2 regions of the Endozoicomonas sp. ALE010 genome follow, and region 1 is predicted to be linked to the other one. Evidence: predicted binding sites of a transcription regulator. Region 1 holds the regulator's gene; the other holds the start of a gene.

Evidence for each region. The regulator FNR, encoded in region 1, switches genes on or off when oxygen is low (the NO sensors DNR and NnrR bind a similar motif). The targets are predictions, from matches to a motif close to TTGATNTANATCAA.
Region 2: ACO6UY_RS05300 (DMSO/selenate family reductase complex A subunit) is a predicted target of FNR. The motif match lies at 1,257-1,270, and genes of this name have one in related genera.

Annotation. Positions count from the first base shown of each region.
Region 1 is NZ_JBLYNV010000012.1:21,372-24,800, forward strand. It holds gene ACO6UY_RS07395 (hypothetical protein) at 1-410, opposite strand, end outside; gene ACO6UY_RS07400 (adenine phosphoribosyltransferase) at 546-1,103, opposite strand; gene fnr (fumarate/nitrate reduction transcriptional regulator Fnr) at 1,183-1,935, opposite strand; gene hemN (oxygen-independent coproporphyrinogen III oxidase) at 2,449-3,429, opposite strand, start outside.
Region 2 is NZ_JBLYNV010000007.1:77,536-80,964, forward strand. It holds gene ACO6UY_RS05295 (hypothetical protein) at 1-956, opposite strand, end outside; gene ACO6UY_RS05300 (DMSO/selenate family reductase complex A subunit) at 1,406-3,429, shown strand, end outside.

The sequences.
Region 1 (3,429 bases):
TTTTGCCATAATCTGGCCATGGCAGTGATGTCTTCTTTATCAATATCTTCGATCTGAATACCGCAGCGGTGATAGATAAGCCAGGCAATGGCGGTGGCGTAAACCAGGTTGGTCGCCAGTTCATGATGGGGGTGGGAAAGAAACTCCCGCTGGCTGGCCAGTCCCCGAACTTTGCTGGATAAGTCAGCGTTTGGTGCCAGAAACAGGTCCCAGATATTGCGGTGCATGCGAGGAGAAATCTGATAGATACCGAGTGCCTGGTGATTGGCCTGTTTCAGATGAAAACCAAGCCCGGACTCTCTGGCTGCGGTACCAAGCAGCAGGTTCTCAGCAGTAGGGCTCCACATACCCAGATGCTTGAGTGCGGGGCGAACAACATAGTGCCTTAGTTCCTTGGCGCATATTCCCATTTGCAAAGTCCTTTTCCCGGGTAGATCCCGGTCTGTGCGTCCTGTAACTGCGGGAGGGGCTCTCAGATCCAGACATTAACCCTGGATCTAAGAGACATATCGTATCATCCCTGAAATTCTGAACTGAGGGTGGTTTTACTCACCGGCAAAATTGCACAGGGCATAGGTTGGAATGCCCGCCGCATTGAGTCTGTCAGCGCCCTTGAGGTCTGGCAGATTGATGATAGCTGCAGCTTCCAGTGTGCTGGCTCCTGCTTGTCGAATCAACTGATCCCCAGCCAGCAGTGTGCCTCCGGTGGCGATAAGGTCATCCACTAACAGAATTTTTTCACCGGCCTTAATGGTGTCTTCATGCATTTCCAGTACGGCTTTGCCATATTCAAGGTCATACTCGACACTGAGGGTTTTGCCTGGCAGTTTGCCTTTCTTGCGAAACAGTGCCAGCGGCTTGTTCATGATATAGGACAGTGTCGAGCCAAGCAGGAAACCGCGGGCATCAAGCGCGCCAATGCGATCAAAAGTCTGGTTCTCATAACGCTGAACCATGACATCCACGGCCTTACGCCAGGCTTCCGGGTTTTCAAACAGTGTGGTGATATCCCGAAACAGGATGCCTTCATGGGGCCAGTCCGCGATGGTTCTGATTTGCGTTCGCAGATATTCCTGAACGGATGAACATTCGTTTGTATGCATGGGAGGGAGCATGCCGCTGTCAGTCAATGGATAAAAAGGAAGAAGCCACCTCAAAGGGTAGCTTCTTTAGAGGATAAAGTCAGGCGTTGGTAGCAATCGGTTCCAGTGTTTTTCCCCCGGCCAGGGCACAGAGTTCAACCGAGTTGCGAATTTCGATTTCCTTGCCCACGGCGGAGATCAGGCCGTTTTTCTGGAATCGGGTAAATACACGACTAACCGTTTCTACCGCCAGACCCAGGTAGTTCCCCATCTCATTTCTCGACATGGACAGACGGAACGACTGGGAAGAAAAACCCCGGCGACGAAAACGGCTGGCCAGGTTAATCAGGAAGGTGGCAATACGTTCATCGGCGTTTTTCTTGGACAGCAGCATCATCATTTGCTGGTCTTCACGGATACGCTTGCTCATCAGGCGCATCAGATGTCGGCGCAATTCCGGGAATTGATCGGAAAGGGTTTCCAGTTGCTCAAAAGGAATCTCGCAGATCATGGTGGTTTCCATCGCCTGGGCCGACACCGGATAGGTATCCGTATCCATACCGCTCAGGCCAAGAATTTCGCTGGGCAGGTAAAATCCGGTGATTTGTTCCTCACCTTCATTGGTCGCTGTGTAGGTTTTGAGAGCCCCTGAGCGAACAGCAAAGACACTGGTAAAGGGGTCACCTTCCAGAAACAGGTGTTCGCCTTTTTTCAAAGGACGCCCACGCTTGATAATGTGATCCAGCTGATCGATATCCTTAATGCTCAGTGCCAGTGGCAGGCACAGTGAGCTGAGGCTGCAGTCTCTGCAGGCCACATGGCTCGGCTGTCGGACGTTGGGCTTTGACGTCATTGAGAGGCCTCAAAGTCGTATTTGGCGAAATTCGACACTGTTTATGGAAAACCAAGTGTATGAAAAGTGTTACCGGAGTGTAAATCAGGTATGTACGCAACCGGGCAGACCCAGGGTAGGGGTTTGGTGCTGCTTCAGCAATGCGTCATAAACTGCGGTGGTTCCGGTGAGCTCTCATCTGCCGTGTCATCTATCAAGCTCAGGGCTGACCCTGATCATGGTATGGTCATGGCTCCTGGTGGTTGTGTGTCTTTATCCCTGAAAATCAATCTGACATTGTCTTATGTCACAGGATTAAATTTTCGTTCGTGGTATTTAACGGACATGGCAGATTTTGCACTTATGTTTCAAGTAAATCAATGTGATAGTGGTGGCAAGTCGTCGTCAGTTTCAGTTTTTTTCTGATAAACCGGTGAGCTGCAGAGAGGTTTCGGTTCTGTGCGGGATGATCAGTCGTTGTCGGTACTGGCGGGAGAGGGGCTCCGGAGCCTGGTGATTGCTCCGGAGTGTTACTCAGATAACCTTTGAGAAGAGCGTCTTCTCTTTCATCTCCGGTTGATGGAGATAGTGGTCGAACTGCATACAGATGTTACGGATCAGCAGTGTTCCCTTTGGCAGTACTTCCAGCAAGCCATCGCTATTGAGACTGATCAGGCCGTCTGCCCTCATCGGCTCCAGCCTTGCCAGCTCATCCCGGAAGTAATCCCTGAATTGAATATCAAACCGCTGTTCAATATCGCTGAAGTTCAGTTTGAAGTGGCAGATCAGCTGGGTAATCACTGCCTGGCGGACTTTGTCATCAGCGGTCATCTTCAGGCCGCGAACCACTGGCAACTGCTGTTCATTGATCATTGCACAGTACCGGGCTTCATCGGTGCTGTTCTGGATATAAGTGTCGCCTACCTGGCTGATGGCAGACACGCCCATGCCGATCAGGTCGCAATGACCATGGGTGGTATAACCCTGGAAATTCCGGTGCAGCGTGCCTTCTTCCCGGGCAATGGCCAGTTCATCGTCTGGCAGGGCAAAGTGATCCATACCGATGTAGATGTAGCCCTGATCCAGCAGTTTTTCCGTGGCCTGATGCAGAATGTCCAGCTTCACTTCCGGCGCAGGCAGATCCTGCTCATTAATTCGGCGCTGTGGTTTGAAGCGGTGGGGCAGGTGGGCGTAGTTAAACAGGGATAGCCTGTCCGGGGCCATATCAGCCACACGATCGATGGTTTCCATAAAACTGTTGGTGGTCTGGAAAGGCAGGCCGTAAATCAGGTCCATGTGTACCGAGCGGAATGCCATGACCCTGGAAGCATCAAGAATGGATTGAATCATGCTTTCAGGTTGAACCCGGTTAACGGCTTGCTGAACTTTGGGGTTCAGGTCCTGAACGCCCATGCTGATTCGGTTGAAGCCAAGGTCCCTCAGGGTGCCCATCATGGGCCAGTCTACTTCCCTGGGATCCAGTTCAATGGAGTAGTCTGCGGTATCGCTTTGGGT
Region 2 (3,429 bases), on a different contig from region 1:
GCTGTCAGGATGGCTTTGATGTCGGTGCCAAGCGCCTTGACACTGGCTGATACTGTGCTGACCTGCTCCGGAATATTTTTCAGCAGCTGCAGAAATCGTTCACCACCGGACTGACTCAATAACTGGTAAAGCCTGAGTTCCTGTCCAGTGAAGTTGACATATTGAGAGAAGGCACGGATGTTTCGCCGCAGCATTAGCGCTTGTGTACGGCTGATTTCCACCGGGGGAGACAACACCCCCTGATAACTGTTGTACAGGCACAGTTTTACAGGCTCACGGAACTCATCACCGGACGCGTTACCTTTATTTTGCTCGAGCGTCAGAATATTGCCCATGACTTCTTCAAGACGGCGAAAAGAAAACTCCCTGGTAAAGTCCAGAAGGTAGCCATAGTGCATGCGGTCAAAATTAATGTGACAGAGAATTTCCGGATATTTGCCTGCTCCTTTAATGATCCGTTCAGACGGTTGGTGCAGTAAATAGCCATTTACACCAAGGTGTCCTGAGGTTAAAGGTGATTTGCTAAACAGGGAGTGCTTTCTGTGGTAACTCTCTGCTATTTTCTCTTCCAAAACATGCCAGCTGGTAATTTTCTTGGTGTATGTGAACCAGCTGCACGGTTCCCCCGAGTCATTCGAACTGACATCTTTTTTATAAGCCCAGAGCATATGGCAGCCGGGCGCAGGTTTCAGAACCGTAATGACCTGGTCTGGCCTGGTTCCAAATTGATCCGGCCGCTTGGCTTCTATTGCATATTGGGCACCGGGTGATAATAAACTCACTGGTCTGTATTGATCGCCTGAACCGGCAGCTTGTAATGCATTGACAACACGAACCATCATTCCGCCAAACTGACCGAATGCGGCAACAGGATTGTATTCCTCTTTCTTGCCGCCTGTCGGTGGTGGATGAAATCCTGACGAACCAATGCTTGCTTCCGCCTGAGGTATGGACATATCAAGGGTCTCAATGAATTTAAAATCGTATATCGGACTGCATGGGAGTAAGGCTCCGCCTGAGTGAAATGAGCACAAACTTCAGACACCGAAAATATCGAAAGGTTCCCCGTAATCTGGCAGCCCGGGCAGGTGCCATGCAAAGCACAGCGGCGGAAGTACCGCCGCAGCCATGTCACCGAAGTGGCAGTGCAGTTTTGTCCTCAATAATCATGATCAATTACAGGGTGCGCCGTGCTCTGTAGCGTGCTCGAATAAGTTCCTACCCTCTTCAGTAATTGCCTCAAACCCGGCAAAAAATTGATCCAGGTCAATCGGTTGTTTGTTGACCAGCTCGTATTATCAGCACTATTTCACCAGTTCATTATTTGTACAGAGATGCATTTTGTCAGGGGTAACACTACCTGTTTGTGTGCTGGTTTCCGGTTTTAGTGATAACGGTAAAATAAATGAAGAAACTTCTCGATAGTGCGCTGTCGTCTGTCATCAAGCGAAGAACGTTTATCAAGTGGGGGACTGCTGCGGGGAGTGCCGCTGTTGTCGCTGGCAATGCGTTGCCTCTGAAAGCCATGGCAACGGATTCAACGCAGGCAAGAGCCGCTGGAGACAAGGTGACCTGGTCTGCCTGTATGGTGAACTGTGGCAGCCGCTGTCCTCTCCAGGTGCATACCAAAGATGGCGTTATCACCCATGTTGAATCGGATAACCGGGGCGATGACGTATACGGTGATCATCAGATTCGCGCCTGTCTGCGCGGTCGCTCTATCAAGCAACGGGTATACAACCCTGATCGTCTGAAATACCCCATGAAGCGGGTTGGCAAGCGTGGCGAAGGCCGCTTTGAGCGCATCAGCTGGGATGAGGCGCTGGATACCATCGCCAGACAGTTAAAGTACACCATCGATACTTACGGTAACGATGCGATCTATTATCAGTATGGCTCCGGAACCCAGGGCTATAAAACCGACGGTCCTTTTGCCTCCAAGCGCCTGCTGAATATGCTCGGTGGCTTTCTGCCTTATTACGGTAACTACAGCTGGGGACAGATTCAACGTGCGCTGCCGTTTACTTATGGCGGTGGACGTCCAGCGGCGTTCGGCAGTTTCACCAGTGAAATCGCCAATGCAGAATTGCTGGTCATGTTTGGTTACAACCCGGCAGAGACCCGCATGAGTGGCGGTGGGGAAATCTACGAGCACATCAACTCGGTGAACAGCAAAAATGTGCGTACCATCATTATTGACCCGCGTTATACCGACACCATGCTGGGCAAAGAGTCTGAGTGGATTCCAATCCGCCCGGGGACCGATGCTGCCCTGGTAGAAGCCATGGCCTGGGTGCTGATCAACGAGAAGATGGTCGATGAAGCATTCCTCGAGACGTTCTGTGTTGGCTATGATGAAAAAACGCTGCCAGCCAGTGCACCGAAGAACGGCCACTACAAAGCGCACATTCTGGGCCGAGGTGCTGATGGCATCGAGAAAACCCCGGAGTGGGCGGCAAAAATTACCGGTATTCCAGCGAAAAAAATCATTCAGCTGGCCCGGGAAATTGGCAGGGCCAAACCTGCCTACATTATTCAGGGTACCGGTATTCAGCGTCAGGCCAACGGTGAACAGGCGAGCCGTGCCATCTGCATGCTGCCAATTCTGACCGGCAATATTGGCCTTGCCGGCACCAACACCGGCGAAATGCCAGGAAACTATGGCTTCCCGGTGAAAACCCTGCCCATGGGTACCAACCCGATCAAGACGGCGATTCCATTCTTCAAATGGACAGATGCGATTCATCGTCACCATGAAATGACGGATAAGACCGATGCTCTGCAGGGCGGCACGTCACTGAAGAATCCGATCAAATTCATCTGGCAATATGCGGGCAATATCACGGTTAACCAGCACTCTGATATCAACCGGACCAAAGAGATCCTGTCTGATGAGAGCCTGTGTGAGTTTATCCTGGTGTTTGAAAACCATATGACACCTACCGCACGGTTCGCGGATATTCTGCTGCCGGATATCACCACCATTGAAAATTATGAAGTGGCCAGCAACGGCTATGCCTCGGGCACTCTGGGCGCGGTGATTCCGCTGGTGCCTGCTATTGCCCCGATGTACGAGTGCCGCAGCGCATACGACATCTGTGCAGGTATTGCCAAACGCTTTGGTCTGGAAGCGCAGTACACAGAAGGCAAGACCCATGAGCAGTGGGTGGCGGAACTGTACGAGCAGATGCGTAAAGAACAGCCTCAGGTGCCAACACTGGAAGACCTGCGTCGTGACGGTCCCTACAAACAGCTGGCACCGAAGCATATTCGCATCGCTCTGGAAGGTTTCCGTAAGGATCCTGTGAACAATCCTCTGGGAACCCCATCCGGGAAAATCGAAATTTACTCCGAACAACTGGCGACCATTGCCGCCGAGTGGGAGCTGCCGGAAGGGGATGTGGTGACACCGCTGCCACAGTACGTCAC